DNA from 4 places in the Gibbsiella quercinecans genome. Region 1 is predicted to be linked to each of the others. Evidence: predicted binding sites of a transcription regulator. Region 1 holds the regulator's gene; each other region holds the start of a gene.

The links. The regulator CRP, encoded in region 1, controls carbon source genes, mostly activating them, when cyclic AMP is high. The targets are predictions, from matches to a motif close to ATGTGANNNNNNTCACAT.
Region 2: the regulator CRP is predicted to act here: its motif matches at 2,665-2,682, upstream of ACN28Q_RS14315 (iron-containing alcohol dehydrogenase).
Region 3: the regulator CRP is predicted to act here: its motif matches at 2,639-2,656, upstream of ACN28Q_RS09745 (6-phosphofructokinase).
Region 4: the regulator CRP is predicted to act here: its motif matches at 1,939-1,956, upstream of udp (uridine phosphorylase).

What each region holds. Positions count from the first base shown of each region.
Region 1 is NZ_CP014136.1:2,861,120-2,865,331, forward strand. Features, by position in the region: gene argD (bifunctional acetylornithine/succinyldiaminopimelate transaminase) at 1-1,184, shown strand, start outside; gene crp (cAMP-activated global transcriptional regulator CRP) at 1,279-1,911, opposite strand; gene ACN28Q_RS13215 (OsmC family protein) at 2,392-2,799, shown strand; gene ACN28Q_RS13220 (phosphoribulokinase) at 2,811-3,680, opposite strand; gene ACN28Q_RS13225 (creatininase family protein) at 3,886-4,212, shown strand, end outside.
Region 2 is NZ_CP014136.1:3,075,692-3,079,903, reverse strand. Features, by position in the region: gene ACN28Q_RS14325 (phosphoglycerate dehydrogenase) at 1-451, opposite strand, end outside; gene ACN28Q_RS14320 (dihydrodipicolinate synthase family protein) at 501-1,385, opposite strand; gene ACN28Q_RS14315 (iron-containing alcohol dehydrogenase) at 1,404-2,552, opposite strand; gene dtnK (D-threonate kinase) at 2,742-4,001, shown strand; gene ACN28Q_RS14305 (D-threonate 4-phosphate dehydrogenase) at 3,994-4,212, shown strand, end outside.
Region 3 is NZ_CP014136.1:2,096,347-2,100,558, reverse strand. Features, by position in the region: gene ACN28Q_RS09755 (PTS sugar transporter subunit IIC) at 1-1,199, opposite strand, end outside; gene ACN28Q_RS09750 (PTS sugar transporter subunit IIB) at 1,216-1,506, opposite strand; gene ACN28Q_RS09745 (6-phosphofructokinase) at 1,516-2,496, opposite strand; gene ACN28Q_RS09740 (GntR family transcriptional regulator) at 3,295-3,981, shown strand; gene ACN28Q_RS09735 (ABC transporter substrate-binding protein) at 4,027-4,212, shown strand, end outside.
Region 4 is NZ_CP014136.1:2,270,290-2,274,501, reverse strand. Features, by position in the region: gene ptsP (phosphoenolpyruvate--protein phosphotransferase) at 1-174, shown strand, start outside; gene fsa (fructose-6-phosphate aldolase) at 224-886, shown strand; gene ACN28Q_RS10545 (dienelactone hydrolase family protein) at 903-1,745, opposite strand; gene udp (uridine phosphorylase) at 2,080-2,841, shown strand; gene ACN28Q_RS10535 (tyrosine-protein phosphatase) at 3,008-3,799, shown strand; gene ACN28Q_RS10530 (DedA family protein) at 3,901-4,212, shown strand, end outside.

The DNA of each region.
Region 1 (4,212 bases):
TTGATCAGGTAATTTTGCCCGTTTATGCACCCGCACAGTTTGTGCCGGTGAAAGGCCAGGGCAGCCGCGTGTGGGATCAGCAAGGGAAAGAGTATATTGATTTCTCTGGCGGTATTGCGGTGACGGCGCTTGGCCACTGCCACCCGGCGCTGGTCGCGGCGTTGAAAGAGCAGGGGGAAACCCTGTGGCATACCAGCAATGTGTTTACCAATGAGCCGGCGCTGCGCCTGGCCAGTAAGCTGATTGCGGCGACGTTTGCCGATCGGGTATTTTTCGCCAACTCCGGGGCGGAAGCCAACGAAGCGGCGTTTAAACTGGCCCGGCATTACGCAATTACCCGCCACAGCCCGTACAAGACCAAAATCATCGCGTTCTATAATGCTTTCCACGGTCGCACGCTGTTTACCGTTTCGGTCGGCGGCCAGGCGAAATACTCCGACGGCTTCGGGCCGAAGCCTGCCGACATTGTGCACGTGCCGTTCAACGATCTGGCCGCCGTGAAGGCGGTGATGGACGACCACACCTGCGCGGTGGTGATGGAACCCATCCAGGGCGAGGGCGGCATTATGCCGGTGGACGCCGCGTTCCTGAAAGGGGTGCGCGAGCTGTGCGATCGCCATCAGGCGCTGCTGGTGTTTGATGAAGTGCAAAGCGGCATGGGGCGCAGCGGCAAGCTGTTCGCCTATATGCACTATGGCGTAACGCCGGATATCCTGACCACCGCTAAAGCGTTGGGCGGCGGTTTCCCGGTCAGCGCCATGCTGACCACCGAGGAAATCGCTTCGGTGATGCACGTGGGCACCCACGGCACTACCTACGGCGGCAACCCGCTTGCCTGTGCGGTCGCTGAAGCGGCGCTGGACGTCATCAACACGCCAGAGGTGCTGAGCGGCATTGAACAGCGCCACGGCCTGTTTGTGCAGGCGCTGCAACGGATTGGCGAGAAGTACGCGATTTTCTCCGAAGTGCGGGGGATGGGGCTGCTGATCGGCGCGGAACTGGTGCCGGGCTATCACGGCAAGGCGCGTGAGTTTCTGACTGCGGCGGCGGCGCGTGGGCTGATGATCCTTAACGCCGGGCCAGATGTGATCCGCTTTGCGCCTTCGCTGGTGGTGGAACTGGAAGATATCGACGCGGGGATGGCGCTGTTTGAACTGGCGGTGCAGGACGTGATAAACGCCTAAGCGGCGGGCACAGCGAGCTAGCGCCGTGCAAAATAAACGCCCCGTGGCCGGTTGGCCACGGGGCGTTTGCTATTTCCTGGCGCCCAGCGTGTGATTAACGCGTGCCGTAAACCACGATGGTTTTGCCGTGGGCAGAAATGAGGTTTTGATCTTCCAGCATTTTCAGAATACGGCCGACGGTTTCGCGTGAGCAACCGACAATCTGGCCGATCTCCTGGCGGGTAATTTTGATTTGCATGCCGTCCGGGTGAGTCATGGCATCCGGTTGTTTTGCCAGGTTTAGCAGGGTTTGTGCGATACGCCCGGTAACGTCAAGGAAAGCAAGGTTGCCCACTTTCTCTGAAGTAACCTGCAGCCGGCTTGCCATCTGCGCAGACAGGCGCATCAGGATATCCGGGTTCACCTGGATCAACTGACGGAATTTCTTATAGGAAATTTCAGCCACTTCACAGGCGGTTTTCGCCCTTACCCAGGCGCTGCGCTCCTGGCCTTCTTCAAATAACCCGAGTTCCCCGATAAAGTCCCCCTGGTTGAGGTAGGACAGGATCATCTCTTTACCTTCTTCGTCTTTAATCAGCACCGCGACGGAGCCTTTAACGATGTAGTAAAGCGTTTCGGCTTTTTCACCTTGGTGAATCAGCGTACTTTTGGATGGATATTTGTGGATATGGCAATGAGACAGGAACCATTCGAGAGTCGGGTCTGTTTGCGGTTTGCCGAGAACCATTCGCTGTTATCCTCTGTTGTAATCGCTGCCTTGTGTCACAGGGATCAGAGTTCCCTGTAAAACATGTTTTAGCCCACGTGCGCGTGGTGGCTATCAACAGGTTTTGAGGCGTGCCATAAAATATGCTACTGCTTTAGCATATTGACTTGCCGGAAATGCTGCAAGCTACATTCTGTTAACATACCACGTCAGGCACCTTTCCTCGAACGTTTCCCTGGAGCCTGCTCATTGGAAAGGGGATTTTCAGACTGAGCCCTGCCATTAATCGTGGAGCCGGCAAAAAGACAACATACTGCCGCAAAGCCCGCGATTGCCGCCGCATTCACGCGCAATGACAGGACACAGTCTAGTGTGGTTTTAGCACAGAGTGAGGCCAGTGTCTTGTGTTGTCTCGCTTCAGCATGATTCACGTCAGGTTCCGTTGCCAGTTTTAGCGCGAAAGCGTAGTCTGGGCTGCATAAACCAAGCGGAGTAACGAGTATGCAGGCAAGAATCAAGTGGGTGGAAGGTTTGACGTTCCTGGGCGAATCCGCCTCCGGCCATCAGGTGTTGCTGGACGGCAACGCCGGGGAAAAAGCGCCAAGCCCAATGGAAATGGTGTTGATGTCTGTTGGCGGGTGCAGCGCGATTGACGTGGTCTCGATTCTGCAAAAAGGCCGTAACGATGTGCGTGATTGTGAGGTAAAACTGACCTCAGAGCGCCGCACGGAGGCGCCGCGCATATTTACCCATATCAACCTGCATTTTATTGTTACCGGTAAAGGGCTTACCGATAACGTTGTTGAGCGTGCGGTGAATCTGTCGGCGGAGAAATATTGCTCGGTATCGCTGATGCTCGGTAAGGCCGCCAGCGTCACCCACAGCTTTGAAATCCGCGCGGTGGAGTGACGCCCAACGTATTACTTGATTTTTTTCCCTTCCAACAGGCGCTGCACCAGCGGCGCCATGATCAACTCCATTGCTAGCCCCATTTTTCCGCCCGGCACCACCAATGTATTGATATGCGAAATAAATGAACCCTGCAGCATCGCCAGCAGATAAGGGTAGTCGATCTGCTCCAGGCCGCGGAAGTGGATCACCACAAAGCTTTCATCCAGCGACGGGATCGCTTTGGCGGCGAACGGGTTGGAAGTATCCACCGTCGGCACCCGCTGGAAGTTGATATGGGTGCGTGAAAACTGGGGCGTGATGTAGTTAATGTAATCTTCCATCGAGCGAACCACGGAATCCATCACCGCTTCGCGTGAATGGCCGCGCTCGCCGGTATCGCGGATCAGTTTCTGGATCCACTCCAGGTTGACGATCGGCACCACCCCCACCAGCAAGTCGACATACCTGGCGACGTCATGATGGTCGGCGACAACGCCACCGTGCAGCCCTTCATAAAACAGCACGTCGGTGGGTTCCGGCAGGGGCTCCCAGGGGGTGAAGGTGCCTGGCACCTGGTTGTAGGGCACCGCTTCGTCGTAAGTGTGCAGGTATTTGCGCGAACGGCCGGTGCCGTGTTTGCCGTATTCAATAAAGCTTTGTTCCAGCAGGCCAAAGTCGTTGGCTTCCGGGCCGAAATAGCTGATGTGGCGGCCAAGATCGCGTGCTTTGCGGATCGCGGCGTCCATCTCCGGCCGGGTATAGCGGTGGAAGCTGTCGCCTTCCAGTTCGGCGGCGCGGATATTCAACTGCTGGAATATTTTGCGAAACGCCACGCTGGTGGTTGTGGTGCCGGCGCCGCTGGAGCCGGTCACCGCAATGACAGGATGTTTAGCTGACATAAATACCGTTCCCCGTGAGAAATCTGGCGATGTGGCCGTGCCCCGTATTCAGGCTGGCGCCACAGCCTAGCATTGTTATCACGTTTCGCGCACCGGTGTCATCTTTGCGGCAGAGGGATGCGAAAAAAGCAACGCATCGGCGCAATTTTGCTGCTTCAACCGCAGCACGAAATTGGCGAGACTGTAAAAAAACGGGAGGAAAGCCATGAACATGCCGTCGTCGCGCTGGTGGTGGGATTTATCTACACGGGAATTCAGTGAACTGGAAATGGATAAGATGGTGGCGGTGTTGCCGATCGGCGCCGTCGAGCAGCACGGCCCGCATTTGCCCGTTCGGGTGGATGCGGCGATCAATGCCGGGATAGTGCAGCGTGCGGTGGAACTGATGCCCGCTGATTTACCGGCGTTGATTTTGCCCATGTTGCCGATTGGCAAATCCGATGAGCATTTGCACTATCCCGGCACCCTGACGTTGCCTTACGAGATTTTGGGCAAAGTGTGGTTTGAAGTGGCGAAAAGCGCCTGGCGAGCG
Region 2 (4,212 bases), 210 kb from region 1:
TGCCCAGGCCGACGATACCCAGCGTTTTGCCGTACACGTCGGTGGCGAAAATACGCGGCCACGTACCGGCACGGGTTTCCTGCGCCGCCTGAGTCACCTGGCGGGCGCCATCTAGGATCAGCGCGAAAGCAAAATCGGCCACGGCATGCTTATTGGCATCCGGCACGTTGGTGACGTAAACCCCGCGTTCACGGGTGGCGTTCAGATCGATATTGTCCACGCCGACCCCATGTTTACACACAATTTTCAGCGTTGGCGCCCGTGCCAGCAGCTCGGCGTTAACGTCGGTGAAGGCGACGATCATCGCCACCGTCTCGGCAAGGTGCGGTTCAAGCGCGGACAGCGCCGCATCCGCCGGCAGCATGACCAGTTCAAAGCCCCATTCGCGCAACGTCTCGATCGGTGCGGGATCGTATTTGGCGAAAGAAGGGGAAGTACAGATGACTTTCATCGTTGCATCCTCATCGTGGTAAGGCGGCGCCGCAGCGCCGCTGCCGCCGTTATTGCAAATACTGCTGCACAACCTGGCGAATACGTTGTTCATCCTGCTCGCTAAAGCGCACGGCATAACGGCTTTCGCCCACCTCATGACCGAGCAGCGCCAGGGCCTTTTTCACCGCCGCCGGCGAGAACGCCACGCTGTACAGATCGGTGCGCAAGCCGGTGACGTTTTCCTGCGCCTGGCGCGATGCAGCGATATCGCCACGTTGGAAATGCGCCCAAATAGCATTGATTTCATCAGGCGCCACGTTGGCCAGCCCGGAGATACAGGCGCTGCAACCGTCGACAAAGCCCTGGTGGATCAACGAATCCGGCCCGTTCAGCACATTAAAGCCGCTGATGCCTTCGGCCGCCTGCAAGAAGCCTTTCAGGCTGTCGTAGCTGCCGGCGCTGTCCTTGATGCCGATAATGTTCGGGTGTTGCGCCAGTTGGCGCACGGTTTCCGGCTGCAGGGTGTTGCCCGTGCGCGCCGGGATGTTGTAGAGAAACACCGGCACCGGAACCGCATCGGCGATTTTCAGGTAGTGATAAATCAGCTCTTCCTGCTTGAGCGGCACAAAGTACGGGGTGATCACCGATACGGCATCCACCCCAAGCGCGGCCACCTGTTTACCCAGATGAATGGTTTCACGCGTGGAGATCTCGCCGATATGGCCGACCACCGCCGCCTGGCCGTTCACTTCCTCCACGCAGGTCTGGGTCACCGCCAGCTTCTCTTTTTCATTCAGCACAAAGAATTCGCCGTTGGTACCGCCGCAGAAAATCCCGTTGCCGGCGGCCAACTGGCGGCGGATCTGCACGCGCATCGCCGCTGGGTGATATGCCCCCTGGTGATCAAAGGTGGTGACAATGGCGGTGAGTACGCCCTCTATTTTTCTGGTCATGGTTTTCCTCGGTTTCTGTCAGGTATTTTTAGCCGGGAACAGCGTCAGATAGATGTCGCGCACATCATCGGCGCTGACCTTGGATGGGACATTTTTCATCAGGCGCTGAACGTCCAGCGCCGCTTCCACCAGATACGGCAGATGGTCGCTGCCAATGCCGAGCGCTTCCAGGCTGGCGGGTAACTGCAGGCGTTTGACCAGATCGGCGAAATAGGCCACCAGCGCGTGGGATTTTTGCTCCTCGCTTAGAGAGGCATCGGCATCGGGGATCAGGTCATAGGCCACGGCGAACTTGCTGACCGCGGCCGGGCGCACGAAACGCATACAGGGCGCCAGCAGGATGGCGTTGGCAACGCCATGGGGAATGTGGTACTTGCCGCCCAACGGATAGGACATGGCGTGCACCAGGTGGGTGCCGGCATGGGCGATCGCCGCGCCGCCGTAATAAGAGGCCCACAGCATGTCGAGTTTGGCCTGCAGGTTGTCCGGCTGCGCCACGGCGGTTTCCAGGCTGGCGAACAGTTTCTTCATGCCGATCAGGGCATAGTTGTCGCTCACCGGGTTGGCGACGGTGGCGGTAAAGCATTCGATCAGGTGGCAAAGCGCATCAATGCCGGTTGAAGCGGCAATCTGCGCCGGCATGCTGGTGGTCAGTTCCGGCACCAACGCCACGTAATCCGGCAGCATGACCGGTGAAATAATGCCGACTTTGGTTTCTTTTTCCGGGATCGCCAGGATCGCGTTTGGGGTGGCTTCCGAGCCGGTGCCGGCCGTGGTGGGGATCAGCAGCGACGTGGCGCGCCTGAGCGGCTTTTCCCCGGCCAACAGCGCCTCCAGCGTTGGCGCCTGCGCAATGCACAGCACCGACAGCAGTTTGGCGACGTCCAGCACGCTACCGCCGCCGATGCCAATCACCAGATCCGTCTCCTGCACCGGCAACTGCTGCAAAATGGCGGCGACATCATGCTGGCTCGGCTCCGGCGGCACGCTATCCACCACCACCAAATGCCCGGCGCCGGCGCGAACCTGGGCGATAAACGCCTGGGCGGCAGGGATACGGGCAATATTCCGGTCCGTCACCAGCAGTACGCTGCGCTTTCCCGTTAACAGGTAACCAATGTCATTAAGCGCCTGATAGCCGCTGATAAGGGTGCTGTTGATATTCATTATTACCGACTCTCCTCCCGGCCCGTTGGGCAACGGTGATTTTATTTACTCAAAATCACGCCATCTTTACTGCGTGTCGTGCTTATTTTATAGGCCATCTCGATATTGATTAATTTGAACTTGCTCACATATAATCAATTATGATTGAATATAATCAATGGCAGCGTAACACGAAAAAGGCGGAATACGATGCAGTGGAACACACCGGTTCTGGTCATCGCAGATGATTTCACCGGCGCGAACGATGCCGGTATCGGGCTTGCCAGCGCTGGCGCCCAGGTCAGGGTGCTGTTTGAGCCGCAGGTAGCCGCCGCGCAAACGCAAGGAGTGCGGGTGATCAGCACCGACAGCCGGGCCGCCACAGCGGAAGAGGCAGCGCAGCGCGTTCGCCAGGCGCTAGCCGGCTGGCCGCAAGGATTGGGTTGGGTGTTCAAGAAGATCGATTCAACGCTGCGCGGCAACCTGGGCGCCGAAGCGGAAGCCGCGCTGTTGGCCAGCGGCGCGCCAATGGCGCTGATCGCCCCGGCGGTGCCCCGGCTTGGGCGCATTACCCGCGGCGGCAACTGCCTGATCCACGGCCGCTTATTAACGGAAACGGAATTCGCCAGCGATCCCAAAACGCCTATCACCACCGCCAGCATTCAGCAGCGCCTGCAACAACAAAGCGCCCTGCCCTGCAGCCGGCTGCCTTTGGCGGCGGTGCGCGGCGGCGAACTGCAAGCGGCACTGGCGCAGTTGCAGCAACAGCACGCGCGTTTTGTCATCGTTGATGCCGAAACCGATGACGATCTGCAACGCCTCATGCTGGCGGCGGCCCGCTTGCCACAGCGGCCGCTGCTGATCGGCGCAACCGGCCTGAGCGATGCCCTGGGCAGGCTGCTGGCCGACCGCCGCCCCGCTCCGCTGTTGGCGGTGATTGGCTCAATGAGCGAAATGGCGCAGCGGCAAATCGCACAGTTGAACGCCAGCCACGCCATCACGCTGGTGGATATCGATATCGAAGCGATGTTCCAGGGCTGGCCGCAGTTGGCGCTCTGGCGCAGCACCGTGGTTCAGGCACTGGCGCAAGGCCGGCACTGCGTGATCCGCACCAGCCGGCAGGCGGCGCAACGGCAAACCATTGACCAACTGTGCCGGCAGCACCGGATCACGCGCCGCCGGTTGGGGGAAGATCTGTGCGCGCTGCTGGCCCAACTGACCCAGGAAGTCCTGGAAATACAAACGCCGGCCGGGCTGTACCTTTCCGGCGGCGACGTGGCGCTGGCGGTCGCCCGCGGGCTGGGCGCCAGCGGCTTTCAGATTCATGGGCAGGTGGCGGGCTGTGTGCCCTGGGGCCACCTGTTGAACGCCCGGCACAATTTGCTGGTTATGACTAAAGCCGGTGGCTTTGGTGATGAAAATACCCTGGTAGAAGTCATCCGTTTCATTGAGGAGAAGTCGAGTGAGTAAAACTATTGCAGTCACCATGGGCGATCCGGCGGGCATCGGGCCAGAAATTATCATCAAGTCGCTGGCGCAGGGGGAGCTTGCCGGCGCGCCGGCGGTGGTGGTGGGCTGTGCCGCTACGCTGCGGCGCATCATCGGCATGGGCATTACGCCGCCGGCGGAATTGCGGCTGCTTGGCAGCATGGCCGACGCCCGCTTCGCGCCCGGCATCATT
Region 3 (4,212 bases), 760 kb from region 1:
ACGCCGACAAAGCCGAAGGTTTCGAGCAGCGGCACCAGGATTGCCGGTAAGAACGTGATAAATAACCCGTGGACCACCCCACCGATAATCGCGCCTTTTCTGCCGCCCAACGCGTTGCCAAACACCCCGGCAGCGCCGCCGGCAAAGAAGTTGGTCAACAGGCCGGGCAGGATCATGGCGAGACCGAACATCGGGAAGATGATCATCCCCAGAATCGAACCGACGGTGGTGGCCAGGAACCCGACGATGACCGCATTCGGCGCATAGGGGAACAACACGGGGCAATCAAGCGCGGGTTTGGCATTGGGCACCAGGCGCATGGCGATACCGCGGAAAGCCGGGACCAATTCATTCAGCAGTAAGCGCACGCCGCTATACAGCACAAAGACACCGGCGACAAATTGCATGGATTGCATGAATGAATACATCAGGTAATTGGTGCCATTGGCATACTGGGCAATGTATGCCGGGCCGGCGAAAACGGCGGGAATAAGGTACATTGGCACCATAATGACCGCCATCGACAGGTAAGTGTCCTGGAGAAACTTGAAGTTATCAGGCAGTTCCAGATCTTCCGTCGATTTTGAGTTTTTACCCACGGCGCGTGCCACCGCCGCCTGCACCAGGTAACCGATGGTGCAGAAATGGCCCAGCGCAACATCGTCTGAATCGGTGATTTTGCGGACAATCGGCTGAGCCAATGCCGGCATCAGCACGGCCATAATGCCGCCGAATATCCCCCCGGTCAGAATCAGCGTTGCGCCGGTCAGCCCGGCCTTATAGCCAATGACCGTGCCGATGGTCGCCATCCAGAGCAGCGCCTGGCCCGTCAGAAAGATATATTTGAAGGGCGTAATGCGCGCAATGATAATGTTAACGACGAAGATAACCAGCAGTGTCATTGCCACCTGTGAACCCAGCTCGCGGTTTGCCAGGCCAGCGATGGCCGCAACATCCGTAATGTAGCCCTTCATGCCAAAACCACTGGTGAAGATGTTGTTGAGGAATGTCAGTGTCTCCACAATGATGTTGATGCCGGCCATCATGATCAAAAAGCCGAGCAGGGTTTTAAACGTACCTTCTAACGTTTTACCGACAGATTTTTTTTGCAGAATTAGGCCAATCATTGCGATTAACGCAATTAATATTGAGGCTTGGCCTAATAAATCCTTTACCAGGAAGTTAATTATAGCATCCACTTTATCACCTCATCTTTCAGATTGAGTTAATATAAGCCAGAATTTTTTCTTCTATTTCTCGCTTGTCTGTCAGCTTATTTAACACGATGACCTTTTTCATCTGTTCTTCGCTAGCATCCGAGTTTAAAATATCGGCAAACATTTTCTGTGTCAGAATAATATCGTATTTAAAGGATGTGGCTTCGGATACCGTTGTATGGTTTATCTCGGCATCAATACCTAGCTTTTGTAATACGGACTTTGCGCTCATCTCAATAGCAAAGCTTGAGCCGAGGCCGCAGCCACATACGCAGAGTACTTTGAGCATATTATTACCTCATATAAGGTTGTTTATTTTTGCAAGTTTGTAGATATTGCTATCTTTATCAACTAACCGTTTATCAGAACTTTCAAGATCTATCGGTATAGCCTTATTATTATTGTTTATCACAATGATTTTATTGGTTAGGCCGGTGTTTATGCACCGAACCACTTCTTCAGCCAGAATGGCGCCTTGTATGATCTCCTCGCCGGTAGGCACGCCGCTTCGTAATCCAAACCCCAGAATGGTTTTTCTGATCCTGATACCAATCTTATGTTCGATTTTGCCGATCATGGTATTGATGGCCCCCTGAAAACCTGGGGTATATTCTCTGGTATAGCCCTCCGAACATAAAATAATGACGCTATTTTGTAGCTTGATCTTGCTTTTGATCTTCTCCGCAAGAATATCAATATCCCATGGTGATTCAGGAATCAGCGCGATGTCCGCATTGCTTTTTAACGCCGCCTGCAGGGTCAGTTCACCGCAGTAACCGCCGAGCAGCTCTATCATGAACACCCGGCCCGGCAACCCGCGCCCGGTGTTTCTTAACTTGCCCACCTCGCTGATAACCTGCTCGCACGCGGTGGAAAAACCAATGGTGTAGCTGTTGCCGGTAATATCGTTATCAATGGTCATCCCAATGCCGTAACAGCTAATGCCATATCCGCACAGCGTTTTTAAAAACTGGAAAGATCCATCGCCACCCGCCATGATCAAAGCATCGATCTTTCTGTGACGTATGTTTTTGGCAATCTTTTCATAGTCAGCTTTTTTACATTTGTCTTCTTTCCTGCCGGACGAAATCAACGGCATTGGCGAAATTGAAAAATCAACCAGATCGCGCCATGAGATCTCTTTGAACCTATTTTCTATCAGGCCATTAATGCCACCGTCGAAAATCACTATTTCAGATTCGGTCATTCGGCTAACCTGAAACAGGAAATTATTTATGCCGCTGACATCACCACCACTAATGACCAAACCTATTTTCATGTGATGACCTCAGTTCCAATCCTTCGCCTTGAATGTGAATTGATTGTTGATAATCGATGGAATCGTTTTTTTGACATATGTCACATTTATTCAACGTGAGACGCCAGTGTCACCTCTTGACAGCGGTTTTATGGGTGTAAATATGTGATGAAGATCACTTTATTTCCTGGCTTGGTTTTGAAAATTAATCTGTAATTGTTTGTTTTTTATTATCTTGTTTGTTGTTTCTCAAAAAAGCGTGGAGCGGCGGTTTTTCCCCGTATTTCTGTTTTTACTTTTGTGAGTTATTTCACATTTACTTTTCACTTTCAGCGATCTTATTTTTAACCGGAGAATACGCCTATTAATAATGTGTATTTCCCCACAAGTGAAAAAACGTGGTTGTGGCCGGAACTCAATGATTATGCATTTTTATTAATATTCTCGGCACCGGCCTGTCATTTCTCAGTAGGATCCGTGGGTTCATGATGATCGCACGCGTTATCCCATCAGGTAAATTTATGTGATGGGAGCGTTTTATCCCCTGTTGGCCGGCCATGATATAGGGGCAGGGCACCGCCGGACTGATAACCGGAAAAGATGAGATCAATACGGCGCTTTTTGCGCCGGGGTGAGCTGCATCATGTTGGCACGGGCACTGCTCAATGGCGGTGCAGAAACGTACAGAACGGCGAAGCCTGGTGCTGACTTTTTCGAGACATCTAATTTATCTATCTGTTTTAACTATATATTTAATAAATGGCTCATATTTTGCACTGTTGGATTTATGTATCTTTGGATCCAATGTGACGAATAAATATGAAAACAGATGCCAACGTTCTCCTTTCTCTTACGGCTGACGATTTCTCTGGCTCGGTTGCTGCCAGCGCTGAAGATGAAGCCTATCGATATTTGCTCGATGGTATCTGTCGTGGCCGGCTGCCACAGGGCGCGCGCCTGATTGCGGAAGATATCGCCACTGAATTACAAATGAGCCGGATGCCGGTGAGAGGCGCATTCAAGCGTTTGGCGGCAGAGCATTTGCTCACCTTAAGGCCGAACCGCGGCGCCGTCGTCAGTGGCCTGAATCAGGCGCAAATGCGTGAGGTGTTTGAAATGCGCGCGGTCCTTGAAGGGTTGGCCGCGCGAATTTCCGCGCCGTTGCTTACGGCGAAGCATATTGCCCATATGCACCGGCTGTTGAGCCTGATGGAGGACGAGCCCCACGATCCTTACGACTGGGTAAATCATCATCGGGTATTTCATGAGTTTATGTGTAGCTTTAGCCAACGGCCCCGCCTGATGCGCCAGATAAGCCTGCTTAATTCTTCTATCGCGCCTTATATGCATCTGTGGCGCCAGCAGCTTAGCCAACCGACGGACGATCGCGCTACGCATGCCGCGTTGATTGATGTACTTGCCTCCCGGGATCCGGATGCCGCCGAACGGGCGATACGGCAACATGTGGAAGAAACAATTCCTTTATTAAACAGTGTATTAAATTGATTTTCCCAGGGTGTTCTCACAATTCACTGACTTGTGGAGGTTTTCATGTCTGTTCGTCTCGTTCAACTTTGTGCGTTATCCGTACTGTTCGCGGCCCAGTCCGCACTGGCAGCCATCACGATCCCTGAAAGATTCCAGCATGTTGACAGGATCACCCTGTGCGGCGGCATGGACTCACCGCCCATTGGCTTTTCCAACGCGCAACAGCAATTGGAAGGTGTGGTGGTTGAT
Region 4 (4,212 bases), 590 kb from region 1:
GCGCAGTTCGTCATTATGCTGACGCTGAACAAACACGCCGCGGGCGATCAGCACATGCGTATTTTCTCCAAACTGGCCCGGCGCATTATGCATGAAGGCTTTCGCGCCGCACTGGTCAACGCAGACTCCGCCCAGCAGGTGGTTAGCCTGCTGCAACAGGAACTTGAACTGTAATTTATTCCGGGCGCATGGGCGCCCCTTTGTTTAGCTGTGGGGAACCATTATGGAACTTTATCTCGATACCGCCGATGTCAGCGCCGTCAAGCGCCTGGCGCGCATTCTGCCTTTGCAGGGGGTGACGACGAACCCGAGCATCGTCGCCAATTCGCGTACTCCGTTGTGGGACGTGCTGCCGGCGCTGCGCGATGCGTTGGGCGGTGAAGGCCGGCTGTTTGCCCAGGTTTTGGCCAACAACGCGGCCCGCATGGTGGAAGAAGCGGTATTACTGCATGAACGGGTGCCGGAGCTGGTGGTGAAAGTCCCGGCCACGGCGGAAGGGCTGGCGGCCATCAAGGCGCTGAAGGGCATGGGCATTCCAACGCTGGGCACTGCGGTGTACGGCGCCGCGCAGGGGCTGCTTTCGGCGTTGGCGGGGGCGCAGTACGTGGCGCCTTACGTCAACCGGCTGGATGCGCAGGGCGGCAATGGCATTGCCACCGTACGAGAATTGCAACAATTGCTTACGCTGCATGCGCCGCACGCCCAGGTGCTGGCGGCCAGCTTTAAAACGCCGCGCCAGGCGCTGGAGTGCCTGCTGGCGGGCTGCGGGGCGATAACCTTGCCAGTCGATGTGGCGGAACAGTTCATCACCGCGCCGACAGTGCAGGCCGCGGTGGAAAAATTTGAGCACGACTGGTGCGGCGCATTTGGCGCTTTGCAGCTATAACATACGCCGCCGCGGTTCAGGCCTGGGGCTCGCCGGTGACGCCGTGCCGGGCAAACCAGGCCAGCATCCGTTGCCAACCATCGGCGGCGGCTTCGGCATCGTAGCTGGGGCGATAGTCGGCGTTGAAGGCGTGGCCGGCGTCCGGATAAACCACGATCTCGGCGTCGGCATTCGCCGCGCGGATCGCCTGGCGCATGGTTTCCACCGTGTTCAGCGGGATGCCGGTATCCTTGCCGCCATACAGCCCCAGCACGGGCGCTGACAGCTCGGTGGCAATATCCACCGGGTGTTTCGGCGTATTGAGGGTTTTCTCTCCGACCAGCTTGCCATACCAGGCGACGGCCGCTTTCAACTGCGGGTTATGCGCTGCGTACAGCCAGGCGATGCGTCCGCCCCAGCAAAAACCGGTGATCGCCAGCTTATCTGGCGCCCCGCCGTGCTGCAGGGCCCAGTGGGCGGTATGATCCAGGTCCATCAGCACCTGGCTGTCCGGCACTTTACTCACCAGATTCTGCAACAGTTCACTGATATCGCTATAGTTACTGGCATCCCCCTGGCGGAAGTACAGCTCCGGGGCGATCGCCAGATAGCCCTGTTTGGCCAGCCGCCGGCACAGATCCCGAATATGTTCATGAACGCCAAAGATCTCCTGAACCACCAGTACCACCGGTAAGGGGCCACGTTGGTTATCGGGCCGGGCAAGGTATGCCGGCAGGGATTCGTTCTGCACCGGGATAGTGGTTTCGCCGGCGTGAATGCCCTGTTCGTCGGTGTGCCGGGTGGTGGCGGCCAACGGTTTGACGGCCGGGCTGAAGCCCTGCTGGCTTTGCTGTTGCGTCGTTTGGCTCTCGGTTTTCATCGTGGTCTCCGTGTAAAAGGAAAACGGGGCGGGATCTGGTTAACTATAGGCTCGATTCCGCACGGTGGCAGCCCCACCCTGTTCGCCGCCGGGCAACGGCGTTGGGCGTTGGGCTACACCGCGCAAGGCCGCTGCGCCTGGCCTGCCGCTTGGCCGCGCTGACACTGCGCGAGGGGTAAGCGGCCGGTTAATTTTGTGATAATTATCACAATAAATATGTATTCTGAAATTCGTTTTCTGTTAACAAGTGATTCGCGTCACGAAATTGGCGATGGATTTTCAGTAGAGTGCGTTTTTGTTCCTCCGACTAAACATGAATAATGAGGGATCCGGTATGTCTCAATCAGATGTCTTCCATCTTGGCCTGACCAAATCCGATTTGCAGGGGGCGCAATTGGCGATCGTCCCCGGCGATCCGCAACGCGTAGAAAAAATCGCCAGGCTGATGGAAAACCCAGTGCATCTGGCTTCTCATCGTGAATTCACCACCTGGCGGGCGGAACTCGACGGCAAGCCCGTCATCGTGTGTTCAACCGGCATCGGCGGCCCTTCCACGTCGATCGCGGTGGAAGAATTGGCGCAGTTGGGCATCCGTACTTTTCTGCGGATCGGCACTACCGGCGCGATCCAGCCTGACATCAACGTGGGCGATGTGTTGGTGACCACGGCGGCGGTGCGCCTGGATGGCGCCAGCCTGCACTTTGCGCCGATGGAGTTCCCGGCGGTTGCCGATTTTGCCTGTACCACCGCGCTGGTCGAGGCGGCGAAAGCCAGCGGCGCCACGACCCATATCGGCGTGACCGCCTCTTCCGATACCTTCTACCCCGGCCAGGAACGTTACGATACGTATTCCGGCCAGGTGGTGAGCCGCTTCAAGGGCTCAATGGCCGAATGGCAGGCGATGGGCGTGATGAACTACGAAATGGAATCCGCCACCCTGTTGACCATGTGCGCCAGCCAGGGGCTGCGCGCCGGGATGGTGGCCGGGGTGATCGTTAACCGCACCCAGCAGGAAATTCCGGATGCGCAAACCATGAAGCAAACTGAAACCCACGCGGTGCAAATCGTGGTGGAAGCCGCACGCCGCCTGCTGTAACCCGCCTCGTTGCCAATGGGCCGCCGCTGCGGCCCATTTTTCATTTCATCATAATCTGTTACGGTGGCAGGCACTGGCGCCATCTGCGCAGCCTGCTGTGTTTTGTGATGGGATGTATCCGCTGCCTGTATCGCGCTGTTTGTCGACAACAATAACGAGGATGTCTATGACCGCTCAGATTCCGCTTCACCCTTCACTGGCCCCGCTCGACGGCGGCATCAACTTTCGTGATTTAGGCGGCAATAGCGTCGCTAATGGCCGCCGTATCAAGCGTGGGTTGCTGTTCCGTGCCGGCGCGCTCGATCGCTTAACGCCGCGTGACTGTGCGTTTTTGGCCGGCGTGCCGGTCAGCACCGTGCTGGATTACCGCGACAGCGATGAAGTGCAGGATAAGCCGGATGTGCTGTGGCCCGGCGCCGATTACCATCATTTCCCGGCCAACCCGTTGAGCAGCGAAGTGAATGCCAATCTGGAAAAGCTGAACAACGAGGTGCTGGCGGCTTTTGACAGCCAGGCCTTTATGCTGCAGCTGTATCGCCGCCTGCCGTTCAATAACCCGGCCTACCGGCAACTGGCCGCTCTGCTGTTGCAAACGGAAAGCGGCGCCATCGTGCAGCACTGCGCCGTGGGTAAAGACCGCACCGGCGTCGGCTCTGCGTTGGTGTTGTTGGCCCTTGGGGCGGATGAGGCCACGGTGCTGGAGGATTACCTGCTGACCGAAACCACGCTGGCGGCCTTCCGCGAACAGATGCTGGATCAGCTTTCGAGCCGCCTGAACGCCGCGGCGCTGGCCCAGTTTGCCTACGTGCTCGGCGCCCGCGAAGAGTTCCTGACCACCGCCCTTGGCTGCATCCGCGAACAGTACGGTTCGCCGGCGCGCTGGCTGGAGGCGGAGTATGGCCTGGGGCCGCAACAGCGTGACGTGCTACAGGCACGCTATCTGGAGCCTGCCGTTTAGCCCGCTAGCCGGGAAATACGTTATGTTTAACCGGTGTTTAAGCGGCACGGGGCGCGATTCCTTATTCTGTGCGTAGGACAGCCCCATTGAAGGAGTGTGCATTGAGTCTGAATGATGTGATCCACTGGGTCAGCGAAATGGTACGTCAGCATGAAGGCTGGGCGATCCCGATTATCTTTTTCCTGGCATTTGGCGAATCCCTGGCTTTTCTGTCGCTGCTGTTGCCGGCCACGGTGATCCTGCTGGCGCTGGGGGCGCTGATCGGCGAAAGCGGCATCGCTTTCTGGCCGATCTGGGCGGCGGCGGCGGCCGGTGCATTTTTCGGCGACTGGCTTTCCTACTGGGTGGGCTACCACTATCAGGATCGCGTGGCGCATATGTGGCCGCTTTCCCGTAACCCCAAGCTGCTGGCG